Regions from separate parts of the Catenibacterium faecis genome, predicted to be linked through region 1. Evidence: riboswitches for the same ligand, from Rfam matches in the RefSeq annotation. Region 1 holds a riboswitch; the other holds the start of a gene.

Region 1 (3,818 bases):
AGAGTAATGAAGTCAGTCACTTCATGGCTAGAAAGGAAACTATTTCTTAAAGTCAGCGCTACTAAGACTAAGGTGGTCAGACCACCCGAAAGCAAGTTTCTAGGATTCACCTACCTCCAAAGGAATGGTGAATGGAAATGCAAGCCTTCCAATCAGAGCAAGATGAAACTCTACGATAAATGTAGAAGAGAACTTATTAGAAGGATAGGAATTGCACGCCCTATTGCAGTCACATTCAAAAGAATCAATCAGATTGTAGTGGGGTGGATTAACTATTATCGAATAGGTATGATGAAATATTTCGTTGATGTCTTTGGTCAATGGCTTCGCCATAAAATCAGAGTTATCATTCTTAAACAATGGAAGAAACCAAAAAGAATATATATTAATCTACAGAAACTGAATAAGAAACTCAGTTGTCACTTTACAGATGAACAAATATTTTCGGTAGCAAACACTAGGCTAGGTCTATACAGACAGGCCAATGGCCATGTAGTCAATTTTCTACTTAGTCCCAAGATTCTAGCCATTAAGAAAGAGGATAGACCAGGTTTGGTCAATCCTCTTAACTACTATCTAAGTTAGTTTGAAATTATCATATAAATGTAGCGCCGTATATGAGACCCGTACGTACGGTGCAATGAGAGGCACAGAAATAATAATTAAATCCAATATTAACATTGTTTCTTGTCTACTCTATTATAGATTTTTTCAACTTCACAGATATACATTGTATGGAAATCTTTATTAGGATAGTTCTTATCCACAAGTGTTTCATCTAAGAAACATTCAGGCTTGATTGTATCTTCATAGAGTTTCTTTCCCACAACGACAATGTCTGCTTCTTCAAATGTAGGAAGACCTTCAATAAATGTAGGTGTTAAATCAGTCTTCGCAATCTTATCTCCATCACGTCCAGATTCTCTACCTAATACTGTTAAATCTTTCATATGTTCTCCATTAAAGAATGAAAGAGTCATTTGATCATTAGAATCTATAAATTCCTTTGTATAACGCTGTGGTCTTACAAAACAAGTCATCACTGGCTTATTCCATAATGTACCCATCTCGCCCCATGAAATAGTCATAGTATTAAATGCGTCTTTATTACCTGCACTAAGTAGTGCCCATTCTTTGTTCAATTTATTGAATATTTCTAAATCAAATGTCTTTACATCTATTTCTTTAAACATAGTCATTACCTCCGTTCTCTTATTATAGACTTATGCCACTATTTAATCAAATTTGTGCTTGTCAAACAATAGGTTATTTGATACACTACAACTGTATTATACGACTGACGGAAGTGGAATTAACCACATGGAGTATAATTTCTTGAAGAGCCGACCGTCTGGGCAACGTCCTGGACTTAGTAGGCTCTTTTTTTGTTTTTTCAAAAAAAAAGAAAGCATGCAGGTACTGGATTAGTATATAATTGTTTTGAAAGAAAATAACCTGAAAGAGAGGAAAAACAAAAAAATGTTAACAGACGTAGAAATTGCACAGAGTACAGTCATGGAGCCAATTAAAAATGTGGCAGAAAAGATTGGACTCACTGAAGATGATTTAGAATTATATGGTAAATATAAAGCAAAAATCTCTTTAGAAACTATCAAGAAAGTTGAAAATAATCCAGATGGTAAATTAATTCTTGTGACTGCAATCAACCCAACACCTGCAGGTGAAGGTAAGACAACTACAATGATTGGTTTATCACAGGCATTACATCAGTTAGGTAAGAAATCTATCGTTGCAATGCGTGAACCAAGTTTAGGCCCTTGCTTTGGTATTAAAGGTGGTGCAGCTGGTGGAGGATATGCCCAGGTTGTTCCTATGGAAGATATTAACCTTCATTTCACAGGTGATATTCATGCCATCACTTCAGCAAATAACTTGATTGCGGCAATGCTTGATAACTCTATTCAGCAGGGTAACCCTTTGAATATCGATACTAGACAGATTGTATGGAAGAGAGTTGTTGACTTAAACGATCGTGCTTTAAGACATATTGTTGTTGGTTTAGGCGGTAAACCAAATGGTGTTCCTCGTGAAGATGGTTTTGATATTAGTGTTGCAAGTGAAGTAATGGGTATCTTATGTTTATCTACTTCTCTTGAAGATTTAAAAGCAAGAGCCGCAAGAATGATTGTTGCTTATAATTATGATGGTGAACCAGTCACAGTTGATGATATTCATGCAACTGGTGCTGTAACTTTATTATTAAAGGATGCTATCAAGCCTAACCTTGTACAGACTTTAGATCATACTCCAGTATTTGTACATGGTGGTCCATTCGCCAATATCGCTCATGGATGTAACTCAGTCATGGCTACAAAGCTTGCTATGAAACTTGGTGATTATGCCATTACTGAAGCAGGATTTGGTGCTGATTTAGGAGCTGAAAAGTTCTTAGATATCAAGTGTCGTCAGGCTGGTTTAAATCCAGATGCAGTTGTCATTGTTGCGACTGTTCGTGCATTAAAGATGCATGGTGGTATTAATAAGAAAGAATTAGGTACTGAAAACCTTGAAGCATTAAAGAAGGGTATTGGTAACTTAACTAAACATATTGAAAACATCAAAAAGTTTGGTTTACCTTGTATAGTTGCTATTAACGCTTTCCCTACAGATACAGAAGCTGAATTAAAGCTATTAGATGATATGTGTAAGGAATTAAATGTTGAAGTATCTATTTCTGAAGTATGGGCTAAGGGTGGCGAAGGAGGCATTGATCTTGCTAACAAGCTATTAAATATCCTTGAAACAGAAGAATCTCATTATGCACCTATCTATTCATTAGATATGCCTATTGATGAAAAGATCAAGACAATCGCCAAAGAAATCTATGGTGCAGATGATGTTGTCTTCACTAAAAAGGCAGCTAACAAGATTAAGAAGTTCACTGCTCAGGGCTTAGGTGATTTACCAATTTGTGTTGCGAAAACTCAGTATTCTTTATCAGATGATGCGACTTTACTTGGACGTCCTGAAGGATTCAAGGTAACAATCAATGACTTGATTCCAAATACTGGTTCTGGATTCTTAGTTGCTATTTCTGGAAATATTATGCGTATGCCAGGTTTACCAAAAGTACCAGCTGCTAATAATATGGATATTGATGAAGAAGGTAAGATTACTGGTTTATTCTAATAATTGAGGTCAAGTTTAGGTGAAAGGCCTCTGAGCACCTAGATCATGAAAGTCATAATGAAAATAATGGAGGACTGAAATGAAAGCTGCAGTAATTATGGGTTCTGCCTCTGATGAAGCAAAGGTAGAAAAAGGAATTGCTATATTAAAAGAATATGGCGTAGATGTTGAAGTACGTGCTTTATCTGCACACCGTGCACATCGTGCATTGAGTGAATTTGTAGAAGAATGCAACAACAATGGAACAGATGTTATTTTAACAGCTGCTGGTATGGCTGCTGCCTTACCTGGTGTCGTTGCTTCTATGACAGTGTTACCAGTTATTGGTATTCCAATTAAAGGTGCAAGTTTAGATGGAATGGATGCCTTATTATCAATTGTCCAGATGCCTTCTGGTATCCCAGTTGCAACAGTTGCAATTGATGGTGCTAAGAATGCTGCCTGGTTAGCACTTGAAATCATGGCAATCAAATATCCAGAATTAAGTGAAAAATTAAAGAACAACCGTCAGGCTATGGAAAAAGCCTGCTTAGATACAAATAACGAAATTTCAGAAAAATATAGATAAGAGGAGAAAACAACAATGGAAAAGAAAGAATTAATGTACGAAGGAAAAGCTAAGGAAATTTTTGCAACTGATAATGAAGATGTTATCTTAATGCATTATA
Region 2 (3,818 bases), on a different contig from region 1:
ACAATTACAGTCTGTCGATACTATTTTAGAATTGGGATTCACAAGAACACGAGGAAGATAGATATTACCATTAATCATAACTTTACCAGATATATGATAATAACCACGATTATCTATAGTGATAGAAACATTTACAACATAATCTCTTCGATAATATTCTCGTGCAATATCACGGTTACGTGCTCTAGATACAACACGTTCAAATTCATTGTCAGTGATAAATAACATAGCAATTCCTCCTAATCTAACTAATTATATCATAAGAAAGAACACAAAAAAACTGGAATAAATCTTATTCCAGTTCAACAGGTTCCTGTTTTAGAGTTAGACCATATTTCTTTTCAATAATAGAAACAATTTCTTCTCTTGCCTGTTTTAAGTGAGCATAGCTTTGTGCACTTTCATTAATTAAGATCAGTGCAGCTTTTTCTGATACACGCATACCATAAAATGATTTACCCTTTAATCCAGCATGGTCTATTAACCATCCAGAAGGGACTTTATTACCTTCCCAGACAGGAACATTCATACTTCTTAAACGTTCTGCTTCTTGATCATCTAAATAAACATTTTTAAAGAATGATCCAGAACTAGCCATTTCTTCTGGTTTAGGTAACTTAGACCAGCGTATTTCAGTAACCATCTCTCTAATAGATTTAGGAGAAAAATCAGTAATCTGATGTTCTTCTACATAACTCTGTAAAGAAGTATAGAAAGGAGGAGTAAGTCTATCATGACTTAAATGAATTCTCATAGAGATAATCAAATAACGTCCAGCATCTTCACCCTGATTAAAGATGCTTTGTCTATAACCTAGATTCATATCTTCTTTCTTAATAGTGACATACTTTTCTTCCTTGAAATCATAAGCATATACAGACTCTAATACCTGTTCTATTTCCTGACCATAAGCACCTACATTTTGGACAGGTGCAGCACCGACAGTACCAGGAATAGCACTTAATGCTTCAATACCAGATAAATTCTTTTCTGTAGTAAAAGCAACTAAATCATCAAGTAGTTCTCCACCCATTGCATCAATCGTCAATTCATCAATAAAACGTATACCTTTAATACGGTTTAAAAGAATAACCCCCTTGAAACCTTCATCTTTTCCAATTACATTACTTCCTGTACCTAGAATAAATACAGGTAATTGACGTTCTTTCGCAAATAAGTAAGCTTTTTCTACATCTTCTACGGTCTCTAATTCAATCACATAACGCGCTAGACCGCCTAGGCGCATTGTAGTGAGTTCTTTAATTTTTACATTCTCATTTATTTTCATAAAGTGCATTATAACACAGTTACAACAAAAGTAGGGGATTAATGATGGAATAATCTTTGATGAGTAAATGCGAGTACCATATCATACTTATCACAAGTATCAATAACATGATCATCACGAATAGAACCACCTGGTTCACCTACATACTTCACACCACTCTTATGAGCACGTTCAATATTATCTCCAAATGGGAAGAATGCGTCACTGCCTAGTACAACATCTGTATTCTTCTTTAACCATTCTTTCTTTTCTTCTCTAGTGAATACTTCTGGCTTTACTTTGAAATAGTTCTGCCATACATCATCACCTAGCACATCTTCATAATCATCTGATACATATGCATCAATTGTATTATCCTTTTCAGCACGTTTTAAACCATCAGCAAACTGTAAACCTAATACCTTAGGATGCTGACGTAAGAACCATACATCTGCCTTATTACCAGCAAGTCTTGTACAATGAATACGAGACTGCTGACCAGCTCCAATACCAATAGCCTGACCATTCTTGACATAACATACAGAATTAGACTGTGTATACTTTAATGTAATCATAGAAAGGATTAAATCATGTAATGCATGTTCAGGGATATCTTTATTTTTAGATACAACATCCTTAAACATTTCTTCATTAATCACACAGTTATTTCTACCTTGCTGGAATGTAATACCAAATACCTGCTTAATTTCTACTGGATTAGGTACATAGTGAGGGTCCATCTGTAATACACAATAAGTGCCTCTTCTTTTCTTCTTAAGTATTTCTAATGCTTCTTTTGTATAACCAGGGGCAATAATACCATCGCTGACTTCACGATTAATAAGTTTTGCAGTCACTTCATCACATACATCAGAAAGAGCACAGAAATCGCCATATGAACTCATACGGTCACTACCTCTTGCTTTAATATAGGCATTTGCGATAGGACTTAACACTTCAGCACTTTCCTTTACAAAATACATCTGTCTTTCTACTTCAGTTAAAGGTGTCCCAATAGCCACACCAGCAGGAGATACATGCTTAAAACTTGCAGCACAGCTCATATGAGCTGCTTCCTTTAATTCCTTCACCAACTGCCAGCTATTAAAAGCATCTAATAAGTTGATATAACCAGGTTTACCATTTAAGACAGTAAAAGGAAGTTCTCCTTCCTCCATAAATACCTTAGCAGGTTTCTGATTTGGGTTACAGCCATACTTTAATTCTAATTCTTTCATAGATTCCTCCAAAAAAAGAAGCCGACACATACTCCAGGCTTCTTTGCCCAGACGGTCGGCTTCTTCATTTGATTTATTATACTCCCTGTGGTCAATTCCACTTCCGTCAGTCATATAACTAATGTCATTATAGTAAAAAGAGTTTTGTAAAACAAGTATTTTCATTATATAAAAATAGAATGTAAACGCTTGCATGGTTGTAATTATTAGGCTATAATTAAGTCAGAAAGAGAGGAGGAAGACCTCCTTAACATATACATTCATCTCAAAGAACTTGGTCAGAAAGGAGAGATTCCAATGGGATACTGTGACTGAGTATCCGTTGAGGATACTCAATTAAATTAGGAAAAACGTATTTATCCACCGATAATGATTTATATGCAATATCAATAATGTATGGTTTATATGAAAGGTGGAAAACGGGAGATAGCTCCTGAATATAATAAGGTACGTTGATCTATATATTGGAAGGCTATAAAAAAGGTTTTCCCATTTATCTATGATGCTGGAAATTGAATCCAAAAGATGTAATCCTAGTATCCAGCAGGAAAGCTATGGTGATGTAAAAGCCATAGCTTTTTCATTTGGAAACAAAAACTCCTTGTCGATAGACAAAGAGTTTTTGCGCAAGTAGGCTCACTTAGAGTACTTCTACCGCTAGCGTAGTTGTATTGTATAATATATGTATACTAACGTCAATTGTATTTGTGAAAAAGCATCTATTTATCACTGTATTTTCAATTTATGAAAATGTGTGTAAACGCTTGCATTTGTGTGGATGATAATGTATGATATAAGCGAAAAGAGAAGACAGAAGATAAAACATTAAATATAAGACATGTTACTTGACTTCCTAGTCTAACGAACCGAAAAGTAAATAAGTAATACGGCAATTATGGTAAGATTCGATCTTATATTCAGTGAGAAATGAAAATTTCTAATAAAATGTTGAATCCATAAAAAGTCTAATAATAAAAAGAACTCAATATCAATAAGATGGGTTTGATAAATTATTCAAATGAGTCTAATGCTTCTCCTTATATAGCAAAAGAGGAATCCAAATGGATTCCTCTTTTCATTAGCTTTCTTCTATTTCTAATAGTTCTAGATAACGTTCATTCTTTTCTTCTAAAGTCTTTTCAACTTCATCACGTTCTTTACTTAATTCATCAAGCTTTTCAAAGTCCTGGGTATTTCCCATTTCCTCATCGATCTCACTTAAACGTGTTTCTAGATTCATAAGGAGATCATCCATACCTTCTAGTTCTTTCTTTTCACTGAAGGTTAATCTTCTTTTTCTATTTTCTTTAGCT

Evidence for each region. Region 1 has a riboswitch for ZMP and ZTP ahead of H8909_RS10615 (formate--tetrahydrofolate ligase). Riboswitches for the same ligand answer to the same signal wherever they lie in the genome.
Region 2: another riboswitch for ZMP and ZTP. It lies ahead of H8909_RS04650 (phosphoribosylaminoimidazolecarboxamide formyltransferase); the one in region 1 lies ahead of H8909_RS10615 (formate--tetrahydrofolate ligase).

What each region holds. Positions count from the first base shown of each region.
Region 1 is NZ_JACRWG010000055.1:249-4,066, forward strand. It holds partial or broken gene H8909_RS13640 (reverse transcriptase domain-containing protein) at 1-99, shown strand, start outside; gene H8909_RS13645 (group II intron maturase-specific domain-containing protein) at 163-585, shown strand; gene H8909_RS10610 (flavin reductase) at 675-1,193, opposite strand; ZMP/ZTP riboswitch at 1,284-1,364, shown strand; gene H8909_RS10615 (formate--tetrahydrofolate ligase) at 1,480-3,150, shown strand; gene purE (5-(carboxyamino)imidazole ribonucleotide mutase) at 3,230-3,718, shown strand; gene purC (phosphoribosylaminoimidazolesuccinocarboxamide synthase) at 3,734-3,818, shown strand, end outside.
Region 2 is NZ_JACRWG010000013.1:10,930-14,747, reverse strand. It holds gene H8909_RS04660 (DEAD/DEAH box helicase) at 1-228, opposite strand, end outside; gene murB (UDP-N-acetylmuramate dehydrogenase) at 293-1,288, opposite strand; gene H8909_RS04650 (phosphoribosylaminoimidazolecarboxamide formyltransferase) at 1,327-2,505, opposite strand; ZMP/ZTP riboswitch at 2,544-2,629, opposite strand; gene H8909_RS04645 (ABC-F family ATP-binding cassette domain-containing protein) at 3,584-3,818, opposite strand, start outside.